DNA from 4 places in the Bradyrhizobium sp. USDA 4504 genome. Region 1 is predicted to be linked to each of the others. Evidence: predicted binding sites of a transcription regulator. Region 1 holds the regulator's gene; each other region holds the start of a gene.
What was found. Region 1 encodes PhoB, which activates phosphate uptake and scavenging genes when phosphate is short. Its sites were predicted from a motif close to TGTCATNNANCTGTCAT; they were not measured.
Positions count from the first base shown of each region.

Region 1 (6,013 bases):
GCCGGGTGACCTGATCCTGTCGGGCGAAGTGCTCGGCGACATCTATCTCGGCAAGATCACCAAGTGGAATGACGCGGCGATCGCCAAGCTCAATCCGAAGCTGACCCTGCCGGGCGATGCCATCACCGTCGTGCGCCGTTCGGACGGTTCGGGCACCACCTTCAACTTCACCGACTATCTCTCCAAGTCGAACGCCGACTGGAAGTCCAAGGTCGGTTCCGGCACCGCGGTCGAATGGCCGGTCGGCGTCGGCGCCAAGGGCAACGAAGGCGTTGCCGGCAACATCAGCCAGACCAAGAACGCTATCGGCTATGTCGAGTATGCCTACGCCAAGCAGAACAAGCTGACCTACACCGGGCTGGTCAACAAGGCCGGCAAGACCGTGCAGCCGACCATGGCTGCCTTCCAGGCTGCCGCCTCGAATGCCGACTGGGCCAAGGCTCCCGGCTACTACGTGATCCTGACCGACCAGCCGGGCGAAGCCTCCTGGCCGATCACCGCGGCGACCTTCATCCTGATGCACAAGGACTCGACCGACAAGGCGGCCTCGCAGGAAGCGCTCAAGTTCTTCAAGTACGCCTTCGAGAAGGGCGACAAGGCGGCCGAAGAGCTCGACTACATCCCGATGCCGGACTCGGTCGTCAAGCTGATCGAGAAGACCTGGTCGTCGGACATCAAGAGCTAAGTCCGACGCTGCGACAGGGCCTGTGCCGACTCGATCGCGGCACAGGTCGAGCGACCAAGACCCGGTCTCCATCACTGCGGCAACAAGCGCGGGATCGAGGCCGGGGTTCGCGCCTCAAGGGGCGTGGCTGGAACGACGGCGCCCGGCCAAATGCGTCAGTGAAGATCGCTTCGGGGCGTAGCGGTTTGCGTGGCTTTTGCATACTAAAGAGGGGATTGGCGTGGCAGACATGGCTGTTCAGAGCGATGTGATGGAAGCCGCGGGACCTTACGATCGCGCCAAGGCCCTCAGCGCCTTCAAGCTCGGTGACCTCACCTTCTATTGGATCACCCGCATCTCGGCGATTTCGGTTCTGTTGATCCTCGGCGGCATCATCCTGTCGCTGATCGTCGGCGCCTGGCCGGCGATGAAGGAATACGGCATCGCCTTCCTCTGGACGCAGCGCTGGGCACCCTCGGCCGATCCGCCGGTGCTCGGCGCGCTCGGCCCGATCTACGGCACCCTGATCACCTCGGTCATCGCGATGCTGATCGCCATTCCGGTCGGCATCGGCATCGCCGTGTTCCTCACCGAGCTCTGCCCGCAAATGCTGCGCCGCCCGATCGGCATCGCGATCGAGCTGCTCGCCGGCATCCCCTCGATCATCTACGGCATGTGGGGCTTCTTCGTGCTCGGCCCGTTCCTGGCCAACACGTTCCAGCCCTTCATGATCCGGATCTTCGAGGGCGTCCCGGTGCTGGGCGCGGTGTTCGCAGGCCCGCCGTCCTATCTCAGCCTGTTCAACGCCGCGCTGATCCTTGCGATCATGGTGCTGCCCTTCATCACCGCGATCTCGGTCGACGTGTTCAAGACCGTGCCGCCGGTGCTGAAAGAGGCCGCCTACGGCATGGGCTGCACCACCTGGGAAGTCGTCCGCAGCGTCGTGATCCCCTACACCCGCGTCGGCGTGATCGGCGGCATCATGCTGGCGCTCGGCCGCGCCCTCGGCGAGACCATGGCGGTGACCTTCATCATCGGCAACTCGTTCCGGATCTCGTCGTCGATCTTCGCGCCGGGCACCACGATCTCGGCGGCGATCGCCAGCGAATTCGCCGAGAGCGACGGCCTGCACCAGTCCGGCCTGATCCTGCTCGGCCTGCTGTTGTTCGTGCTGACCTTCTTCGTGCTCGCCGGCGCGCGGCTGATGCTGATGCGGCTTGAAAAGAAGGCGGGGAAGTAACGCCATGAACCCGATCTACAAATCCCGCCGCCGCAGCGACATCGTCATCCGCGCACTCTGTGTCGGCGCGGCGCTGTTCGGCGTTACCTGGCTGGCGCTGATCCTGATCACGCTGCTCTATAACGGCCTTGCCGGCCTCAGCGTGCAGCTGTTCACCCAGAACACGCCGCCGCCCGGCTCGACCGAAGGCGGCTTGCTCAACGCCATCGTCGGCTCGGTCATCATGACCGTGATCGGCGTCGGCATCGGCGCGCCGCTTGGCCTGTTCGCCGGCACCTACCTCGCCGAATACGGCAAGCACGACAAGCTGACCTCGGTGATCCGCTTCATCAACGACATCCTGCTCAGCGCGCCCTCGATCATCATCGGCCTGTTCATCTATGGTGCGGTGGTGGTGCCGATGCGCGGCTTCTCGGCGATCGCAGGCAGCCTTGCGCTCGCGGTGATCGTGATCCCGGTCGTGCTGCGCACCACCGAGGACATGCTGCTCTTGGTGCCCAATCCGCTGCGCGAGGCCGCCTCCGCGCTCGGCCTGCCGCGTTCGCTGGTGATCAAGCGGATCGCTTATCGTGCCGCGCGATCGGGTCTGATCACCGGTGTGCTGCTGGCGACCGCCCGCGTCGCCGGCGAGACCGCGCCGCTGCTGTTCACCGCGCTGTCGAACCAGTTCTTCAGCCTGGATCTGACCAAGACGATGGCCAACCTGCCAGTGACCATCAACAACTTCGTGCAGAGCCCCTACGCCTACTGGAAAGAGCTGGCGTGGAGCGGCGCGCTGCTCATCACATTCACCGTGCTCGCGTTGAATATCGGCGCGCGTATCCTTGGTGCCGAAAGGGCCGCAAAATGACCGAGCTTTCCGTCTCCACGACTGCCGCAGGCCACATTCCCCAGGTTCCGCTGCCGGAAGCGCCGCCGAAAGTCACGGTGCGCAACCTCAACTTCTATTACGGCGAGCACCACGCGCTGAAGAACATCAACCTGGCGCTCGGCACCAACCGCGTCACGGCGTTCATCGGCCCGTCCGGCTGCGGCAAGTCGACCCTGCTGCGCATTTTCAACCGGATGTACGACCTGTATCCGGGTCAGCGCGCGGTCGGCCAGCTGATGCTGGACCAGACCAACATTCTCGACCCCAAGCTCGACCTCAACTTGCTGCGCGCGCGGGTCGGCATGGTGTTCCAGAAGCCGACGCCGTTCCCGATGACGATCTACGAGAACATCGCCTTCGGCATCCGCCTCTATGAGAAGATCTCGAAGTCCGAGATGGACGACCGGGTCGAGAAGGCGCTGCGCGGCGGCGCGCTGTGGAACGAGGTCAAGGACAAGCTGAACGCCTCCGGCCTGTCGCTCTCCGGCGGCCAGCAGCAGCGCCTGTGCATCGCGCGCACCGTGGCGGTGCGTCCCGAGGTGATCCTGTTCGACGAGCCGTGCTCGGCGCTCGACCCGATCTCGACCGCCAAGGTCGAGGAGCTGATCCAGGAGCTCTCCGAGGACTACACGATCGCGATCGTCACCCACAACATGCAGCAGGCGGCGCGCGTCTCCGATAAGACCGCCTTCATGTATCTCGGCGAGCTGATCGAGTTCGACGACACCAACAAGATATTCACCTCACCGAGCGATCGGCGCACCCAGGACTACATCACCGGCCGGTTCGGTTGACCGGCGCATGATCCGGAAAAGTGGAAACCGGTTTTCCGATCAGGTCATGCTAAAATTCAGGACACGAAACCATGATCCCCGGGATCATGGTTGAGGGAGACAAGCGATGGCTTCTGAACATACCGCCAAGGCATTCGACAGCGACCTGCAGGAGTTGACTCGCCTGGTCGCCGAGATGGGCGGCCTGGTCGAACGGATGATTACCGAGTCGGTCGACGCGCTGATCCGTCGCGACGTCGCGCTCGGCAAGCGCGTGGTCGCCGCCGACATCGAGATCGACAATCTGCAGCGCAACATCGAAGAGCGGGCGGTGCTGACGATCGCCCGCCGCCAGCCGATGGCGATCGATCTGCGTGAGATCGTCAGCGCGATGCGCGTCGCCACCGACCTCGAGCGGATCGGCGACCTCGCCAAGAACATGGGCAAGCGCGTCGCGGCGCTGGAGAGCGATTTCCAGCCGCTGAAGCTGATCCGCGGCCTCGAGCACATGACCGACCTCGTGCTGTCGCAGGTCAAGTCGGTGCTCGACGCCTATGCCGCGCACGACCTGCCGGCGGCGATGAACGTCTGGAAGGGCGACGAGGAGGTCGATGCGATCTGCACCTCGCTGTTCCGCGAACTGCTCACCTACATGATGGAAGATCCGCGCAACATCTCGTTCTGCATCCATCTGATGTTCTGCGCCAAGAACATCGAGCGGATCGGCGATCACGCCACCAATATCGCCGAGACCGTGTTCTACATGATCGAGGGCCAGCAGATCACCGACAAGCGCCCGAAGGGCGACATGACCACTTTTGCCACCACGGTGCCGGGCAACTGAGGCATGATCGGCAAGCACGGAACCGGCAAGAGCGAAACTGGATGATCCTCGCGACAAATCGTTTCCGCGGGGACTATGCTCAAGGAAGTAAGCGTTTCGGTTTGCGTCTGGGCAACGGATCACCACAGAGAAAGAACTTAAACCGATGAGCGCACGCATTCTGGTAGTCGAAGACGAGGAAGCGCTGACGACGCTGTTGCGCTACAATCTCGATGCGGAAGGCTACGATGTCGAGACGGTGGGGCGCGGCGACGATGCGGATACAAGGCTGAAGGAGCGCGTTCCCGACCTCGTGGTGCTGGACTGGATGCTGCCGGGCCTGTCCGGCATCGAACTGTGCCGCCGCCTGCGGGCGCGGCCCGAGACCAAGCAGCTTCCGATCATCATGCTGACCGCGCGCGGCGAGGAAAGCGAGCGCGTGCGCGGGCTTGCCACCGGCGCGGACGATTACATCGTCAAGCCGTTCTCGGTGCCGGAGCTGCTGGCGCGGGTGAAGGGCCTGTTGCGCCGCGCCAGCCCGGAGCGGCTTGCGACCGTGCTGACCTACGGCGACATCGAGCTCGACCGCGAGAAGCGCCGCGTGGCGCGCTCGGGCCGTCCGATCGATCTCGGGCCGACCGAGTATCGCCTGCTCGAATTCTTCCTTGAGCATCCCGGCCGCGTGTTCAGCCGCGAGCAATTGCTCGACAGCGTCTGGGGCCGCGACATCTACATCGATGAGCGCACCGTCGACGTGCATATCGGCCGCCTGCGCAAGCTGCTCAATCCGGGCCGCGAGCAGGATCCGATCCGCACTGTGCGCGGCGCCGGCTACGCGCTCGACGACCGCTTTGCCAAGGCCGAGCCGCAGCCGTAACGGCCATGCGGCATTCATAAACCGCAACACGGCGTCGTCCCGGCGAAACCCGGGACCCATACGCTGCGGCCAGCGCAATCGGCACGCGGCCAGACGGCTTTCTAACAACACCCATTCGTGGTTATGGGTCCCGGCCTGCGCCGGGACGACGCTGGTGATATAGCCGGGCTGGGTCACACAAAAAAATCCCCGCTTTCGCGGGGATTTGTCTTTGAGGTCTTCCGTCGTTTTCCCGAGTGCTCACTTGATCTGCGGTTTCGCCGACGGCCGGCGGCGATCGGCGGCGGGCTGGTAGGCGACGCGCGAGTGATGCGCGCAATAGGGCAGGCCGCCGAGCGCTTTGCCGCCGCAGAAGAAGAATTCCGGGCTCGAGGGATCGCCGACCGGCCAGTGACAGGTGGCCTCGTTGAGCTCGAGCAGCGACAGCCGCTGGCTCATCGGCACCACATTGTCGTAGGAGATCGGATCGGGCTCCATCTCGGCCTCGAAGGCGTGCGCCAGCGCGGTGTTGCCGCGCGAGACCGGGCGCGCCACCCGCATCATGTGCTGGGCGGGGCGGGCCTTGCGCTGCCGCGGCGCGGCCGTGGAGGGTGCCTTGGCGCGGCCGGAGAGGCCGAGCCGATGCACTTTGCCGATCACGGCGTTTCGCGTCACATTGCCAAGTTCCGCCGCGATCTGGCTGGCCGACAGGCCGGACTCCCAGAGCTTCTTCAGCTGCTCGACGCGATCGTCGGACCAGGTCAATACAGTCATCGCATTCTTCCC
Region 1 is NZ_JBSSGV010000001.1:6,467,005-6,473,017, reverse strand. Features, by position in the region: gene pstS (phosphate ABC transporter substrate-binding protein PstS) at 1-685, shown strand, start outside; gene pstC (phosphate ABC transporter permease subunit PstC) at 915-1,904, shown strand; gene pstA (phosphate ABC transporter permease PstA) at 1,909-2,754, shown strand; gene pstB (phosphate ABC transporter ATP-binding protein PstB) at 2,751-3,569, shown strand; gene phoU (phosphate signaling complex protein PhoU) at 3,676-4,392, shown strand; gene phoB (phosphate regulon transcriptional regulator PhoB) at 4,538-5,248, shown strand; gene ACVMB1_RS30415 (GcrA family cell cycle regulator) at 5,489-6,001, opposite strand.

Region 2 (6,013 bases), 4.1 Mb from region 1:
TCGGCACCGCGGCGCTCGGCATCATCCTGCTCGGCGAACCCGCGACCGCGATGCGGCTTGCCAGCATCGGACTGATCGTTGCCGGCATCGTCGGGCTGAAGCTGGTCGGCTGATTACTCCTTTTTGGGACGCGTTTTCTTAACGCGAACCGGCTTCCACTTCGCTCGAAAACGCTACTTCAGAATCTGCACCGCCCAATAGCTCGCGGCTGCGACCGCGGCCGACGCCGGGATCGTGATCACCCAGGCGTAGACGATCGAGCTCGCCACATTCCAGCGCACGGCGGAAAGCCGCCGTGCGGCGCCGACGCCGACGATGGCGCCCGTGATGGTGTGCGTGGTCGATACGGGAACCCCGAGATAGGTCGCCATGAACAGCGTCACGGCGCCGCCGGTTTCGGCGCAGAAACCCTGCATCGGCGTCAGCTTGGTGATCCGCAGCCCCATGGTGCGGACGATCCGCCAGCCGCCCATCAGGGTACCCAGCGCCATCGCGCCCTGGCAGGCCAGCACCACCCAGAACGGAATTTCGAAGGTGTCGCCGAGATGGCCCTGCGAATAGAGCAGCACGGCGATGATGCCCATGGTCTTTTGCGCGTCGTTGCCGCCATGGCCGAGCGAATAGAGCGACGCCGAGGCGAATTGCAGGATGCGGAATGCGCGATCGACCGCGAACGGCGTCGAGCGCACCGAGAGCCAGGACACGATCGCGACCAGCACCAGCGCCAGCAGGAAGCCGACCAGCGGCGACAGCACGATCGCGAGCAAGGTCTTGGAGAGCCCGCTCCACACCGCCGCCGAAATCCCCGCCTTCGCCATGCCGGCGCCGACCAGGCCGCCGATCAGCGCGTGCGAGCTCGACGACGGAATGCCCAGCGCCCAGGTGATCACGTTCCAGACGATCGCGCCGACCAATGCTGCGAAGATCACGGTCGCATCCACCACCGACGGCTCGATGATCCCGGTGCCGATCGTGTTGGCAACGTGCAGGCCGAACACGAGGAACGCGACGAAGTTGAAGAACGCCGCCCAGACCACCGCATATTGCGGCCGCAGCACGCGGGTCGAGACGATGGTCGCGATCGAGTTCGCGGCATCGTGCAGGCCGTTCAGGAAGTCGAACAGCAGCGCGACCGCGATCAGGATGGTCAGAATCGGAAGACCCAGCGTGGCGTCCACGTGATGGCCCTGCCCTATTGTGCTTTGTTGAGCATGATCGCCGCGCAAACGCTTCGTGTTTGTCGCAGGGAAAACCGCATCACACTTTTCCGGATCATGCTCAGACTTGCTCGATCACGATCGAGTTGATCTCGTTCGCCACGTCGTCGAAACGGTCGGCCACTTTCTCGAGATGGTCGTAGATCTCCGCGCCGACGATGTAGTCCATCGTGTTGGCGTCGCGGTGCTTCAGGAACAGCTCCTTGAGCCCGATATCCTGGAGATCGTCGACCCGGCCCTCGAGCTTGGTCAGTTCCTCGGTGATCTGGGTCAGCATCGAGACGTTGTGGCCGATCGACTGCAACAGGGGCAGCGCGCGGCCGACCAGATTGGCGCATTCGACGATCAGGCCGCCCATCTCGCGCATCGGCGGCTCGAACTCGCGCACCTCGAACAGCATGACCGCCTTTGCGGTCGCCTGCATCTGGTCGACCGCGTCGTCCATCGAGGTGATCAGGTTCTTGATATCGCCACGATCGAACGGGGTGATGAAGGTGCGGCGAACCGCGGTCAGGACCTCGCGGGTGACGCTATCGGCGTCGTTCTCGAACTGATTGACGCGCTGGCAAAAGACCGGAGTCTCCTCCCCGCCCTTCAGCATGTCCTGCAACGCCAATGCGCATTGCACGGAGGTCCGGGCGTGTCGGGCGAACAGGTCGAAAAACCGCTCTTCCTTGGGCAGGAAGGCGCGAAACCAGCGCAGCATGTCTCAGTTCCATCATTCCGGGACAGCCCTTTTAGCGACTGTCACAGAACTGTCATAGAGCATCTGGCGGGGAAAGCATCGGGGTCGACCGCCCGAGCGGGCGGTCGTCCACCGCTATGTCGGCCGAAAGTCGCCGGGACCTGCCCTACAGCGACCGCCGCAACAAATGGGCCAGCTCACCGACCAGGCCACGCCGGAACAGCAGCACGCAGGCCACGAAGATCACGCCCTGGATCACCGTCACCCACTGGCCGAAACCGGCGAGATATTGCTGCATGGCGATGATCACGAAGGCGCCGACCACCGGGCCGAAGATGGTGCCGAGACCGCCGACCAGCGTCATGAGCACGATTTCACCGGACATCGACCAGTGCACGTCGGTGAGCGAGGCATTCTGCGCCACGAACACCTTCAGCGAGCCGGCAAAGCCCGCCAGCGTGCCCGACAGGATGAAGGCGAGCAGCTTGTACTGGTCGGTCTTGTAGCCAAGCGAAATCGCCCGCGGCTCGTTTTCGCGGATCGACTTCAGCACCTCGCCGAACGGCGAGTTGATGGTGCGGTAGATCAGCAGGAACCCGGCGAGGAAGCCGACCAGCACGACATAGTAAAGCACCAGCGGCTTCGAGAGATCGAAGATGCCGAGCAGGTGGCCTTGCGGAATGCCCTGGATGCCGTCTTCACCATGGGTGAACGGCGCCTGCAAATAGAGGAAGTAAAGCAGCTGCGACAGCGCCAGCGTGATCATCGAGAAATAGATGCCCTGCCGCTTGATCGAGATGTAGCCGGTGACCAGGCCGAGCAAGGCCGCGGCCGCGGTGCCGACCAGGATGCCGAGCTCCGGCGTCAGCCCCCACACCTTCAGCGCGTGGGCCGAGACGTAGCCGGCGGTGCCGAGGAACATCGCGTGGCCGAACGACAGCAGGCCGCCATAGCCGATCAGGAGGTTGAAGGCGCAGGCGAGCAGCGCGAAGCACAGCGCCTGCATGACGAAGAACGGATAGATCCCCGTCCACGGCACGATCGCCAGCAGCAGCGCCATCGCGGCGAATACGATCATCTCGTCGCGCATCGCGCGCGGCGTGATCGGAAGTGTATCGTCGGTCAATGCTGACATATCAAGCCGCCCGTCCCGTCAGTCCCGTTGGCTTCACCAGCAACACCACCACCATCAGGACAAACACCACGGTGTTGGAGGCCTCGGGATAAAAATACTTGGTCAGTCCCTCGATCACGCCTAGCGCGAAGCCGGTGATGATCGAGCCCATGATCGAGCCCATGCCGCCGATCACGACCACCGCGAACACCACAATGATGAGATCGGCGCCCATCAGCGGACGGACCTGGTTGATCGGCGCCGACAGCACGCCGGCAAGCGCGGCAAGACCGACGCCGAGCCCGTAGGTCAGCGTGATCATGCGCGGCACGTTGATGCCGAACGCGCGCACCAGCGTCGGGTTCTCGGTCGCGGCGCGCAGGTAGGCGCCGAGCTGCGTCTTCTCGATCAGGAACCAGGTCGCAAGGCACACCACGAGCGAGAAGATGACGACCCAGCCACGATAGATCGGCAGGAACATGAAGCCGAGATTGACGCCGCCCTTGAGCTGATCGGGGATCGAGTAAGGCAGGCCCGAGGAGCCGAAATAGTTCTGGAACACGCCCTGCACGATCAGCGCGATGCCGAAGGTCAGCAGCAATCCGTAGAGATGATCGAGGCCGGTCAGCCATTGCAGCATCGTCCGCTCGAGGATCATGCCGAAGATGCCGACCACGACGGGTGCGATGATCAGCGCCCACCAGTAATTGATGCCGCCCAGGTTGAGCAGGAAATACGCCACGAAGGCGCCCATCATGTAGAGCGCGCCATGCGCGAAATTGATGATGTTGAGCATGCCGAAGATGACGGCGAGCCCCAGACTGAGCAGCGCGTAGAACGAGCCGTTGATCAGTCCCACCAGAAGCTGTGCGTAGAGAGCCTGCATCGAATGAGCTTTCGCTAGATAGATGAAGCCCGCCGGCCACGCGCATGGCCGGCGGGCATGATCGTCACTTCTTCAGAAGCGCGCAGGCGCTCTTGTCGAGCGGCGTGAAGGCCTGGTTGCCCGGCACGGTGCCGACCAGCTTGTAGAAGTCCCACGGTCCCTTGGACTCCGAAGGCTTCTTCACTTCGAACAGGTAGGCGTCGTGGGTGACGCGGCCGTTGGGCTCGACCTCGCCCTTGCCGAACAGCGGATCGTCGGTCGGGATCGTCTTCATCTTCGCGACCACCTTGGCGCCGTCATGCGGATTGCCGCCGAGCGCTTCCAGCGCCTTGAAGTAATGCATGAGGCCCGCATAGACGCCGGCCTGCACCATGGTCGGCGGCGCGCTGTTCTTCATCCGCTCCGAGAAGCGCTTGGAGAAGGCGCGGGTCTTGTCGTTGAGGTCCCAGTAGAACGTCTCGGTGAAGTTGAGGCCCTGCGCAGTCTCGAGCCCGATCGCCTTGACGTCGGTGAGGAACAGCAGCAGCGCCGCGAGCTTCTGGCCGCCCTTGACGATGCCGAACTCGGCCGCCTGCTTGATCGAGTTGGTGGTGTCGCCGCCGGCATTGGCGAGACCGATGATCTTGGCCTTGGAGGCCTGCGCCTGCAGCAGGAAGGAGGAGAAGTCAGCGGTGTTGAGCGGATGCTTGACGCCGCCGACCACCTTGCCGCCATTGGCGGTGACGACGGATGTGGTGTCGCGCTCGAGCGCGGCGCCGAACGCGTAATCCGCGGTGAGGAAGAACCAGGTGTCCCCGCCCGCCTTCACCAGCGCCTGGCCGGTGGCGTGGGCGAGCATGTAGGTGTCGTAGGTCCAGTGCACGGTATTCGGCGAGCACTGCGCGTTGGTGAGATCCGAGGTGGCGGCGCCCGAATTGATGTAGACGCCGTTCTTTTCCTTCACGACGTTGTTGACCGCGAGCGCGACGCCGGAATTCGGCACGTCGACGATGGTGTCGACCTTGTCGACGTCGAACCACTGGCGGGCGATGGTGGTGCCGATATCGGGCTTGTTCTGGTGATCGCCGGAGATCAGGTCGATGGTCCAGCCCTTGGCCTTGAGGCCGGAGTCCTCGATCGCCATCTGCGCCGCCAGCGTCGAGCCGGGGCCGGCGAGATCCGCGTAGAGGCCGGACTGGTCCGACAGCGCGCCGATCTTGACCGTCTTGTCGAGCTTTTCCTGGGCGGAGGCGACGCTTGCGGCGGACAGCACCATCGCGGTGCCGAGCAAGAGCGCCGAAATCTTGTTCTTCATGTCGTATTCCCTCGTCCTAAATTTTCTGGTTCTGGCGATATCAGACGCCGAGATAGGTATGGAGCTTGTCCATGTTGGCCGACAGCTCCGAATTCGCGAAGCCGTCGATCACCTTGCCGTGCTCGACAATGTAATAGCGGTCCGCAACGGTCGAGGCGAAACGGAAATTCTGCTCGACCAACAGGATCGTGAATCCCTGCGACTTCAGGCGCGCAATGGTGTGCCCGATCTGCTGGATGATGACCGGCGCCAACCCTTCGGTCGGCTCGTCCAGCATCAGGAAGCGCGCGCCGGTGCGCAGGATGCGCGCAATCGCCAGCATCTGCTGCTCGCCGCCCGAGAGCTTGGTGCCCTGGCTGGTGAGGCGCTCCTTCAGGTTGGGAAACAGCGTGAAGATCTGGTCGAGCGGCAGGCCGCCCGGCCGCACCACCGGCGGCAGCAGCAGGTTCTCGCGCACGTCGAGGCTGGCGAAAATGCCGCGCTCCTCGGGACAGAATGCGATGCCGAGCCGCGCGATCCTGTCCGAGGTAGCGCGGATGATTTCCTGATTGTCGAAGCGGATCGAGCCGGAGCGCTTGTTGATGACGCCCATCACCGACTTCAACGTGGTGGTCTTGCCGGCGCCGTTGCGGCCGAGCAGCGTCACCACCTCGCCGGCCTTCACGTTGAAATTGATGCCGTGAAGGATGTGGGATTCGCCGTACCAGGCCTGCAGATCCTTGACCGTCAGCACGTCGGCGCCGGCCGCAGCGACGGGCTTCTCCGCCAGTTTTGCCTCAGCCATGACCCGCTCCCAGATAGGCTTCCTTCACGCGCT
Region 2 is NZ_JBSSGV010000001.1:2,342,850-2,348,862, reverse strand. Features, by position in the region: gene sugE (quaternary ammonium compound efflux SMR transporter SugE) at 1-113, shown strand, start outside; gene ACVMB1_RS10470 (inorganic phosphate transporter) at 174-1,178, opposite strand; gene ACVMB1_RS10465 (DUF47 domain-containing protein) at 1,279-1,923, opposite strand; gene ACVMB1_RS10460 (branched-chain amino acid ABC transporter permease) at 2,069-3,037, opposite strand; gene ACVMB1_RS10455 (branched-chain amino acid ABC transporter permease) at 3,039-3,902, opposite strand; gene ACVMB1_RS10450 (ABC transporter substrate-binding protein) at 3,967-5,196, opposite strand; gene ACVMB1_RS10445 (ABC transporter ATP-binding protein) at 5,237-5,980, opposite strand; gene ACVMB1_RS10440 (ABC transporter ATP-binding protein) at 5,973-6,013, opposite strand, start outside.
Region 2: a site for PhoB is predicted at 1,963-1,979, ahead of ACVMB1_RS10465 (DUF47 domain-containing protein). Genes of this name have one in related genera too.

Region 3 (6,013 bases), 5.6 Mb from region 1:
GCAGGAGTTCATGTCAGAAGTAAGTGGACCTCCTGAATCGCAGAATGAGCAGCGGCGGCTCACCAGCACGGTACATGCACTTGACCACGCGTCTCGCCTGGCCGAAACCTTCGGCGAGGAAATCGAACTCGGTCGGCTCCCCAGCGGCTCCCAGGACATGCGCGCGGTGGAAATCTGCGTGGAGGCCATGCGTAGCGCGGCATCGCTCGCCGCTGAAGTCGCTGTCGTGCCCGACGCTTCCGATTCCGCCAGAAAGATCAAGCCGAGAACAGCGCCGACGCGGTCGCACCTCCCAGGGAAGGCACTCGCCACAGCCGGGACATCGACCGAGCAGGCCCTTGCGCATCTGGAACACTGCGCGAAAGCACTCGGCGAAGTGCGGAGAGACCACCGCAAGGCCACGCTCGACTCAGTGGCGGATGGAACGACGATCGCGGACGACGCAATCGCTCGCGTCGATACCGTACGGCGCCTTGAAACGCTCACGCATCACGCCTGGCGCTCCCTCGCGCATCTTCACGGTCGCAGCGCATAGTGCGGTACAAACTCGAGGCGCCCCGCAAGAGCAGGGCGAGGCAAGGTTCTACACCACGGCACGCTGGCCGATGATGGCAAAGCGCAGCTTGCTGGAGATGAAGTCGATCGCCGCGACCGCGATTAGGATCATCAGGATCAGGAACGATACCTTCTGCCATTCCAGCACACGGATCTGCTCGGCGAGCTGCAACCCAATGCCGCCGGCGCCGACGATGCCGATGATGGTGGCCGAACGGGTATTCGACTCGATGAAGTAGAGCAGCTGCCCGGCGATCACGGGCAGCACCTGCGGCAGCAGGCCGAAGCGGATCTCGTGCAGCGCGTTGCCGCCGGAGGCGCGGATGCCCTCGACCTGCTTGCGATCCGCGGCCTCGATCGCCTCCGAGAACAGCTTTCCGAACGCACCGAAGTCCGACACCATGATCGCGAGCACGCCCGCGAACGGGCCGAGGCCGACGACGTTGATCCAGACCAGCGCCCAGATCAGCGTATCGACGCCGCGGATCGAATCGAGGAAGCGGCGCACCGGAAAGCGGATCAGGTTCGAGGGGATGATGTTGCGCGCCGCCAGCAGGCTGACCGGCAGCGCCAGCAGCGCGGCAAGCGTGGTGCCGAGCACCGCGATCGACAGCGTCTCGCCGAGCGCCTGCATGTAGAGCGGGAACGACGAGCCCGGATTCGGCGGGAGCATCAGCATCGTGATCCAGCCGAGCTGGCCGAGGCCCGCGATCAGCCTGGACGGCGAGAAATCGAGATCGACCAGTCCGAACACGAAGATCGCGAGCGCCGCCGCGATCATGGCCGGCATCGCCAACCGTGCCGATGCGGGACGTTCGAAGACGTCGGGGTACTTCGCGCGCAGTTCCGCGGTGTCCGGCCTCGGCATCTGGCTCATCGACGGGTCTCCTTGCCGAACAGCCGGCCGCGCAGCCAGCCGGTCGAGATGTCGATGATGAAGACGGTGACGATGATGGTGATGAGGATGGCGCTGACGTCGGAATAGTAGAACTTGCGGATCGCGACCACCAGCTCCTGGCCGATGCCGCCGGCGCCGACGAAGCCCATCACCGACGCCTCGCGGACGTTGATCTCGAAGCGCAGCAGCGCATAGCTGGCATAGCCGGCCGAGACCTGCGGCAGCACGGCAAAGCGCATGCAGGACAGCCAGCTCGCGCCGGTGGAGCGGATGCCCTCGACCGGCTTCATGTCGGCATTCTCGACGATCTCGGCGAACAGCTTGCCGAGCGCCCCGGTGGTGTGGATCGCGATCGCCAGCACGCCGGCCATCGGCCCGAGGCCGAACGCGATCACGAAGATCAGCGCGAACACGATGCCGGGGACGGTGCGGGCGAATTCCAGCAGGCGGCGGATCGTGAAACGTACCCACGGGCCCGGCGACGTATTCTGGGCCGCGAAGAAATTGAGCGCGAAGGCGAGCACGGCACCCGTCAGCGTGCCGACATAGCTGATCAGGATCGTCTCGCCGAGCATCTTCAGCCACTTATGCCAACCCCAGAACCATTCGGCGGGATCGGTCCAGACCCGCGCGCCGGAATCCAGCGTCAGGATGCGATCGAAATAGCTGACGAAATTGCCGAAATAGGTGAACAGCGTGCGCAGGTTCACTTCCGCGCCGAACGCCGCGATCACCAGCACCGCACAGAATGCCGCCGTTGCCAGCGCGGCCTTCAACCGCTTGCGTGCGACGGACTTGCGGTAGGCGTCCCCCAGCGTCGCCAGTTGCTGCGCTGGAAGAATGGATACGGCGGTCGCCATCGACGCGTGCCAGTCCGGTTCGGAGTTGAGTGGAGAGAAAGGGCCGGGCTATACGCCCGACCCTCGTGACGTCAGGCGTGCGATCAGCTCGCCTTCTTTCGCAAACCGTCGACGAACTTGATCAGCTCGATGGTGCCGTCCCAATCCTTGGTGGTGGCGGGATGGAAGCCCTTCTTCTGACCGTCGGACAGACGGTCGAAGGCGGCCTTGTCCTTGGTCGGGGCGTCGAAGAAGGCCTTTGCGATCGCGGCCTTCAGGTCCTCCGGAAGATCGGTGTTGTACGCATAGGGGCCGTTGATGATCAGCGCCGACTTGTGGATGATGCGGAAATCATCCTTCTTCATCGCCGAGCCGTCGGCATTCTTCAGCATGCCCTTGGTCAGCATCTGGGCGAGCGTGGAATCATCCTCGTTGGTCCACTGGTTGGCGGCCACATCAACGGTTCCCTGCGACAGCGCCAGGACGGCGTTCTCGTGGCTGCCGGTGAACACGACCTTGCCGAAAAAGCCTTCGGCGTTCGCGATGCCCATCTTGTTGAGTTCGAAGCGCGGCACGTTGTTGCCGGACGTCGAGTTCGGATCGACCAGGCCGAGATTCTTGCCTTTCAGGTCCTCGACGGTCTTGTACGGGCTCGACGCCTTGACGAAGAACACCGAGTAATAGCCGGTCGAACCGTCGGCGTTCATATCGTTGGCGAACGCGTCGGTCTTGACGCCGGTCAGGCGCGCGCGAGAGAACGAGGCCGAGCCGTAGCTGGCGATCTGGATGTTGCCGGCGCGCTGGCCTTCGATGACGGCCGCGTAGTCGTTGGCGATGCGCAGTGTGACCTTCACGCCGAGCTCCTTCGACAGATACGCCACGAACGGCGTCCAGCGCTCGGTGACGCCGGAGGCGTTCTCGGCCGGCACCACCGCGAAGGTGAGCTCCGGATACTTTGCCTTCCAGTCCTGCGCGGAGGCCGAACCGGCAAATGCCAGCGCGGCGGCGCCAGCCAGAATGATGCGACGAGTGAACATGACTACCCCTCTTTTGTTGTAGTTGCACCTGTTGGCCGGGCAAAATGCCCGGCCTCCCAGATTGAAAAATGCGCGACGCTCAGGCCGCGGCTGCGGTGCCGAGTGCCGGCGCAGTTGCACCGTCGGGCGCGGGCAGCGGTGCTGCGCCGATGACGTCATTGGCCTCGAGGTCATAGAGCTCGCGGGCGATATGGTCGGTGAGCGCCGCGGGGGCGCCATCGAACACCACGCGACCCGCGGCCATGCCGACCAGGCGGTCGCAATAGGTCCGCGCCAGGTCGAGCGAGTGCAGATTGCAAAGCACCGTGATGCCGAAATGCTTGTTGATGCGCAGCAGCGCGTCCATCACGATCTTGGTGTTGCGCGGATCGAGCGAGGCGATCGGCTCGTCGGCGAGAATGATGTCGGGCTCCTGCACCAGCGCGCGGGCGATCGCGACGCGTTGCTGCTGGCCGCCGGAGAGCTGGTCGGCGCGCTGTGCCGCCAGCTGGGCGATGTCGAATTGCTCGAGCGCCGACAGTGCGAGCGCCCTGTCCTGCTCCGGCCAGACCTGCGCCAGCGAGCGCCATGACGGAATCTGGGCCAGCCGGCCCATCAGCACGTTGGTCAGCACATCAAGGCGGCCGACCAGATTGAACTGCTGGAAGATCATCGCCGAGCGCGCGCGCCACCGCCGCAGTTCCTTGCCGCGCAACGCGGTGACGTCGGTGCCCTCGAACAGGATACGGCCGGAGGTCGGATCGGCGAGACGGTTGATCATCCGCAGCAGCGTCGACTTGCCGGCGCCGGAGCGGCCGATCACGCCGACAAAGCTGCCCGGCGCGATCGAAAAGGACGCGTTGTCGACTGCGGCTTTCGTGCCGAAACGGCACGTCAAACCTTCCACCACCAGCATGTAATGCTCCAACCGCGCCTCGTTGGGCCATCGCTATCCCCGGCGTTTTACAGTTATGTGACGACAGCGCTGCGGTGCGGCGATCGTCCACACCCCTCCCTTGTCGCTCCCTTGCCGTCATCGCAACGTCATGATGTTGTCATCAAGCATCCCGATGACGAGCGCGCATCCCCCGGAAGCCCAAGATTCTTGAAGATTTGCGGAGGCCCTGATGGCCGGAAAAACACTCTCGGTTGTGCCGACCGTCGACCCGACCGCGTCGGTCCGTGAGAGCAAGCTCGGCAAATATACCGAGGTCGGCGCGCGCACGATCCTGCTTGAAGTGAGCATGGATGACTATTCCTACGTCGTGAACGACAGCCAGATCACCTACACCTCGATCGGCAAGTTCTGCTCGATCGCGGCGATGACCCGCATCAACCCCGGCAACCACCCGATGCATCGCGCGACTCAAGCGCATTTCACCTACCGCGCCAGCGCGTATTTCCCCGGAGAGAGCGACGACACCGACTTCTTCAACTGGCGACGTGCGCATCACGTGCATATCGGCCATGACGTCTGGATCGGGCACGGTGCGATCCTGTTACCAGGACGGAACATCGGAACCGGCGCTGTCGTCGCTGCCGGCGCGATCGTGACCAAGGACGTTCCCGCATACACCATCGTTGCCGGTAATCCGGCGCGGCCCGTGAAGCGGCGCTTCTCCGAGACGATCGCCGACCGCCTCGCCGCGCTCGCATGGTGGGACTGGGATCACGAGACGCTCCGCCGCGTCCTGCCCGACTTTCGCAAGCTCGCGGTCGAGGAATTCCTCGACAAGTACGAGGCCGAGGCCGTATCCAAATCGCAAGCCAAACAACGGAGCGCCGCATCGTGACGGACATTTTCATCGAGGGCGGGCGCACGCTGGTTGACGGCGCCCTGGTCGAGACCTCGCTGCGGACCGCAGGCCGCGACATCGGCGCGCTCGACGCCGAGCAGGGTCGCGCCGTGCTTCACATCGATGCCAGTGGCCTCCTGGTGCTGCCCGGCATCATCGACCTGCATGGCGATGCGTTCGAGCGGCAGATGATGCCGCGCCCCGGCGTCGACTTCCCGACCGACGTGGCGCTGATCGACAGCGACCGGCAGGCGATCGCCAACGGCATCACCACCGTGTTTCACGGCACGACCTGGTCGTGGGAGCCCGGCCTGCGCAGCGCGGAGAATGCGCGCAAGCTGCTCGATGCGATCGAGGCGCTGCAGCCGCAGCTCGCCGCCGACACCCGCTTCCATCTGCGCCACGAGACCCACAATCTCGAGGCCGAGGCCGAGATCATTCAATGGCTCAGTGAAGGCCGCATCGACCTGTTCGCCTTCAACGACCACAGCAACGTCAAGCCGAAGAAGCGCAACCAGCTGGCCGAGCGCACCGGGCTCTCCGTCGAGGCCGTCAACGACATGCTCGACCGGATCGTGGCGCGCCGCCCCGAGGTGCCCGCCTCGATCGCGCGACTCGCCGCCGCCGCGCGCGCGGCCGATATCCGCATGCTCTCGCATGACGACAACAGCCCGGCGATGCGCCAGGAGTTTCGCGCGCTCGGCGCTGTGATCGCCGAATTCCCTGTCAACGAGGAGACCGCGCGCGACGCCGCGGCGGCGGGCGATTTCATCGTGTTCGGCGCGCCCAATGTGGTGCGCGGCGGCAGCCATACCGGCTGGACCAAGGCATCCGACATGATCGCACAGGGCCTCTGCTCGGTGCTGGCGTCGGACTATTACTATCCGGCGCAGCTGCTCGCGGCGTTCC
Region 3 is NZ_JBSSGV010000001.1:822,165-828,177, reverse strand. Features, by position in the region: gene ACVMB1_RS03515 (Na/Pi cotransporter family protein) at 1-535, shown strand, start outside; gene phnE (phosphonate ABC transporter, permease protein PhnE) at 584-1,432, opposite strand; gene phnE (phosphonate ABC transporter, permease protein PhnE) at 1,429-2,313, opposite strand; gene phnD (phosphonate ABC transporter substrate-binding protein) at 2,397-3,329, opposite strand; gene phnC (phosphonate ABC transporter ATP-binding protein) at 3,409-4,224, opposite strand; gene ACVMB1_RS03490 (transferase hexapeptide repeat family protein) at 4,436-5,101, shown strand; gene ACVMB1_RS03485 (alpha-D-ribose 1-methylphosphonate 5-triphosphate diphosphatase) at 5,098-6,013, shown strand, end outside.
Region 3: a site for PhoB is predicted at 4,351-4,367, ahead of phnC (phosphonate ABC transporter ATP-binding protein). Genes of this name have one in related genera too.

Region 4 (6,013 bases), 4.3 Mb from region 1:
CGCGCATCCATCGAATGAGTCATCCGAAGCGGGATGGATTGCCGGGTCAAGCCCGGCAATGACGGCCTTATTTACTCCGCCTCCCGATGCACGTCGTGGATCACGATGCCCATGCCGTTCTCGGGCATCTTGATCCATTCGCGCCGCTTCAGCGAGCGCTTGGTGTCCTCGTGCCCGCTCACCCAGTGCTCGCGCATAGAGGTGCCGGAGAATTCGTGGTCCTTGGCGTCGCCCTCATAGGCCTTTTGCTGATAGATCAGCTGCAACAGCGTGATGCCCGGCAGCCGGGCGTTTGCCTTCTTGAGCTGGCGCTCCTCGTCCGACAGCTGATCGTCGGGGATCTTCCCCAGCGCATTGTGCAGGGCGGTGCGCAGATTGTAGGTCTTGCGATAGACGTCGGTGTTGTAGCGGGTACGCGACGAATACATGATGTCCTTGTGCCGGGCCATCACGTCCTGGATGTCGCGCGGCAGCGCGCCGCGCGCCGAGAACAGGTCGACCTGGAACACCAGCGAGTTCATGTTGTCTTCCTGGTCGAGCAGATGCTGCAGCGGCGTGTTGGACACGATGCCGCCGTCCCAGAAATGGTCGGTGCCGACCTTCACCATCGGCAGCGCCGGCGGCAGCGCGCCGCTCGCCATGATGTGCTCGGGAATGATCTCGTCATGGGCATTGTCGAAATAGATGAAGTTGCCGGACAGCACGTTCACTGCGCCGACCGCGAAGCGTATCTTCTTGGAATTGATGCGGTCGAAATCAACCAGCTCGAGCAAGGACTCGCGCAGCGGCGTGGTGTCGTAGTAGCTGGTGGCGGTGCGCGCGCCGGCCGCGCTGAACCACGGATTGGCCTGGTGCGGGGTGAAGAAGCCGGGTTGTCCGAGCGTGGTCGTCAGCCATGAGCTGGTGAAATTGCGCGCCTTGCGGAAGACGTCGCCGTCCGGAGTGTAGTGCCAGATCTTGCGGCTGGTGATGCGATCCCAGAATGTGTGCAGCCGCTCCAGCCGCTTTTCGGGCGGATTGCCGGCGATGATCGCCGAGTTGATCGCGCCGATCGAGACGCCGCACACCCAGTCGGGCTCGATGTTGGATTCATGCAGCGCCTGATAGACGCCAGCCTGATAGGCGCCGAGTGCGCCGCCGCCCTGCAGGACCAGGGCCACGCGATCGCAGCCTTCCGGACGCCAGCCCGGCGTCGCGTGATCGATGTCGTCGAAATGCGGGGTTCGCGCGTCCATATCAGACACTCCAGAAATTCGCGGCGAGAATTCAGCGCGCCGATGACGCCGTGATGACAATTGCGGCGCCCACACTCGGCGCATCCGGCATGCCTGCCTGCATGGTTAGCATTGGCCTCGGCAACGCGACGCGGGTCGCGACGCGCAACCGCGGTCATGCGCCTGACGGAAATTCCTCACATCGCTGTCAATCTCGGCCGTTAGCTTCCGGGAAAATTTTTCAAACAGGGGGTTATTGCGATGCGCAGGGAAGATCTGCTCAAGCGTCCGTCGATGCCGGCCGCCGGCCCGAGCTATCCCGCCGGTCCGTATCGCTTCATCGATCGCGAATTCCTCGTCATCACCTATGAGACCGATCCGGAGTTGATCCGCGCCGGCCTGCCCGAGCCGCTGGAGCCGATCGAGCAGGCGTTCGTGCATTACGAATGGATCAAGATGCCCGACAGCTCCGGCTTCGGCAGCTACACCGAGTCCGGCCTCGTGATCCCCGCGCGCCTGCATGGCGAAGAGGTCAACTTCGTCTGCCAGATGTATCTCGACGATGATCCGCCGATCGCGGCCGGCCGTGAGATCTGGGGCTTTCCGAAGAAGTACGCTCATCCCAAGCTCGAGATCGTCAAGGACACGCTGACCGGCACGCTGGAATATGCCGGCCAGCTCGTTGCGATGGGCACGATGGGCTACAAGCACGAGAGCATGGCGGGCAATGGCGACGTCACCCGCGCCACGCTGTCGAAGACGCAAGTTAATCTGAAGATGATCCCCGGCGTCGACGGGCATCTCGAGGTCTGCCAGCTGGTCGCGATCAACCTGACCGACATCGTCGTCAAGGGCTCCTGGATCGGACCGGGCCGGCTGCATTTGGTGCCGCATGTCAATGCACCGGTCGCCGATTTCCCGGTCAAGCGTGTCGTCGGCGCGCACCACTTCCTCGCCGATCTGACGCTGCCGTTCGGCCGCGTCGTGCATGACTACAACAAGGAGGCCGCGGAGGCGGCGGCGCCGACCGGTCTTGCGGCGGAGTAGGGCGGTCGCTGACATAACACTGTAACAGGCGCGTCCTCCTATGTTCCGTCGAAGGGACGCGCTTGCTCAGCGTTGCGCGTGGGCGAGGCTTTGAACATGTCATTTCGCGCGGTTGCGTTGTCGATTGCCTTGGAGGGCGGCCATGCTGGCTGATCCACCTCCCGCTCCGGTCGGGTCGCTGCTGACCCGTGAGGCGGTCCCCGGTCTGGTCTGGGCGTTCCGCCTGCATCACGACGGCCGTGCCGAGGCGCTTCCGATCGATGCGCCGATCGAGCCGAGCCATGACGGAAGGCTGTGGCTGCACTTCAACCTGACCGACGTCCGCACCCGGGCATGGCTCGCCAACATGCACATCCCGCAGCTCGCGCGGGACCTCTTGCTGTCGAATGACAATTTCCAGCAGATCCACGTCGTCGACAATTGCGTCTACGGCGTGTTTTCCGATCTGGTGCGGGATATCGACGCCGCGACCCGGGAGACCGGCTTTCTCCGCTTTGCGATGACCGAACGCCTCCTGGTCAGCGGCCGCCATCAGGCGCTGTGCTCCGCTGATGCGACGCGCCGCGTGCTCGAAGGTGGCCATCGCGTCGGCAGCGTCGCGGCGCTGCTGGAGAAGATCGTCGACGAGATCGCCGATACCATGGACCGCATGGCGGACAAGATCGGCACCGATATCGATGCGATCGAGGAGCGGGTGCTCGCCGAGGATACCGGATCGGAGCTGCGCAAGAATCTGAGCCGGATGCGCCGCACCTGTGTGCGACTGCATCGCCAGCTCGCCGGCCTGCGCGTGCTGTTTCACCGGCTCGAGCAGAAGAACACCGACAATCTCAGCCCGGCGCTGCGGCTGCAGGCCGGCAAGCTCGCGCAGCGGCTCGACGGCCTCGACCACGACATCGTCGAACTGCACGAGCGCAGCCGCCTGCTCGAGGAAGAGCTGCGCTTCAAGCTCGAGGAGGAGAGCAACAAGCACCTCCACGCCTTGTCCGTCGTCACCATGATGCTGCTGCCGCCGACGCTCGTCACAGGCATCTTCGGCATGAACACCAAGGGATTGCCGCTGACCGACGTCGACAGCGGATTTCTGGTGGCCGCAGGCCTGTTGGCCGGGTCGGCGCTGCTGGCCTATCTGCTGATGCGGCGGCTCGGCATCGTCAAATAGCGCGATCGCACCGCGGCATTTCCCATGTACAGAGTTCTCTCCCCCGCGATGTTGGTGGCCGCGGGCCTCGCACTCGGCGCGCCGGCGCATGCGGAGGACCAGCCCTTCGCCGACCGGATTGCGGATACGCGGGCTGCGCTCGAGGAAGCCGGCTACCAGTTCAGCCTGACCTATATCGGTGAGGGGTTTTCCAACGTCTCCGGCGGCGTCAGCAACGGCGCGGCCTATACCGGCCGTCTCGATCTCGGCACCACCATCGACCTCGAGAAGGCGATGGGCTGGACCGGCGCGACCTTCCACGCCAACATGTACCAGATCCACGGCGACGGGCTGTCGCGGAGCTATGTCGGCAACCTGTTCCTGGTGTCCGGCGTCGAGTCGCTGCCGGCGATGCGGCTCTATGAATTCTGGATCGAGCAGAAGCTGCTCGGCGGCAAACTCTCGGTGCGCGTCGGCCAGCAGGGCTCGGACGTCGAGTTCATCGACAGCCAGTACGACGACATCTTCATCAATTCGGCGCTCGGCTGGCCCGGCATTGTCGGCACCATTCTGCCGGCCGGCGGACCGTCGCCGCCACTTGCCGTGCCCGGCATCCGGTTCAAGGCCAATCTGTCCGATCGCATCACCGCCTATCTGGCACTGTTCGACGGCTCGGCTTCGCCGCCGCAGGGGACGGACGATCCGCAGATATTGAACGCCCACGGGCTGAATTTCCGGGTCAACGATCCGCCATGGTGGATCGGCCAGCTCAAATACAAGTTCGAGATCGGCGAGAGCAGGCTGCCGGCGACCATCACCGGCGGCGCCTGGTATCACGTGGGCTCGTTTGCTGACCAGCGCTTCTCGGCCGACGGGCTGTCGCTCGCTGATCCCGACAGCTCCGGCGACACGCGATGGCTGCGGCGGGACAACGGCATCTTCATGGTCTACGAGCAGCTGCTTGCGCGCGCCAGGCCGGACGCTGACAAGGGCGTGGCGTTCTTCATGCGCGCCTCGGTCAGCCCATCGGACCGCAATCTGATCAGCACCTATGTCGACGGCGGCTTCCTGTTCACCGGCTTCAGCGAGACATATCCGGACGATCGGTTCGGCATCGCCGCGATCTATGCCAGGATTTCGGACGCCGCGCGTGCGCTCGACCGCGACACCCAGATCTTCACGGGCACGCCGTATCCGATCCGCGACTACGAGGCGATTCTCGAGATCACCTACCAGCACGTGGTGAACCCGAATTTCACCATGCAGCCGATGTTTCAATACATCGCCCATCCCGGCGGCGGCGCCGTCGATCCCAACGATCCGACGCAAACGCATCGGATCAAGGACAGCGTGGTGTTCGGGATGCGCACCATTCTGTCGTACTGACCGGCGCACGTCGCGCGGGAAGCGGCCTCAGGCCGCGACCGGCTTCGGCTCCGCCACCGATTTCGGCTGCGGCCGCGCGATCGCCAGAGCGATCAGCGCGGCAAAGATGCACAGCGCGCCGGCAATGAAGAACGCCGGCAGGTAGCTCTGATAGATCGTGCGCGACAGTCCGGCGCCGAACGCGGCGGCGCCAGCGCCGAGCTGATGGCCGGCGAAGATCCAGCCGAACACCAGGTTGGCACGCTCGGCGCCGAAGCGCTGCGCGGTGAGGCGCACGGTCGGCGGCACCGTCGCGATCCAGTCGAGGCCATAGAACATCGCGAACAGCGACAGCCCGTAGAACGTGAAGTCGGAGAACGGCAGGAACAGCAGCGACAGGCCGCGCAGGCCGTAATACCAGAACAGCAGATAGCGGTTGTCGTAGCGGTCCGACAGCCAGCCCGAGACGATGGTGCCGAAGAAATCGAAGATCCCCATCGCGGCGAGCAGGCTTGCCGCCTGCACCTGCGGGATACCGTAGTCGAGGCACATCGGGATCAGGTGAACCTGGACCAGGCCGTTCGTGGAAGCGCCGCAGACGAAGAAGGTCGCGAACAGGATCCAGAACACCGAGGATTTCGCGGAATCGCGCAGCGTGCCGAGCGCGGCGGCCACGATCGGCGCATTGGCCGGCGGCGGCGCGGGAAGCGGCGCGGTGCCCTCGTCGCCGAACGGACGCAGGCCGACGTCGCTCGGCCGGTCGCGCACCACCATCAGCACGGCGAAGGCGGCGACGCCGAGCATGACGCAGACCAGCCCAAGGGCGACGCGCCAGCCGTAGCGCTCGGTCAGTGTCGCGAGGAGGGGCAGGAAGGCGAGCTGTCCCGTCGCGACGCTTGCGGTGAGGATCCCGACCACGAGGCCGCGCCGCGCCACGAACCAGCGCGCAGCGATGGTCGCGCCGAGCACCAGCGCCGTCATCCCGGTGCCAATTCCGATCACGACACCCCACAGCAGGATGAGCTGCCAGACCTGGGTCATGGCGAGCGAGGCCAATAGACCGGAGACCACGATCAACTGCGCCGCCAGCGTCACGTTGCGCAGGCCGTAGCGGTTCATCAGCGCGGCGGCGAACGGCGCCATCAGCCCGAACAGGATGAAGCGGATCGACAGCGCGGAGGAAATCTCGGCGGTGGACCAGCCGAACTCCTTCTGCAGGGGCACGATGAACACGCCGGGCGCGCCG
Region 4 is NZ_JBSSGV010000001.1:2,135,081-2,141,093, forward strand. Features, by position in the region: gene ACVMB1_RS09405 (patatin-like phospholipase family protein) at 72-1,235, opposite strand; gene ACVMB1_RS09410 (acetoacetate decarboxylase) at 1,476-2,261, shown strand; gene ACVMB1_RS09415 (transporter) at 2,404-3,423, shown strand; gene ACVMB1_RS09420 (carbohydrate porin) at 3,448-4,788, shown strand; gene ACVMB1_RS09425 (MFS transporter) at 4,816-6,013, opposite strand, start outside.
Region 4: a site for PhoB is predicted at 1,278-1,294, ahead of ACVMB1_RS09410 (acetoacetate decarboxylase). Genes of this name have one in related genera too.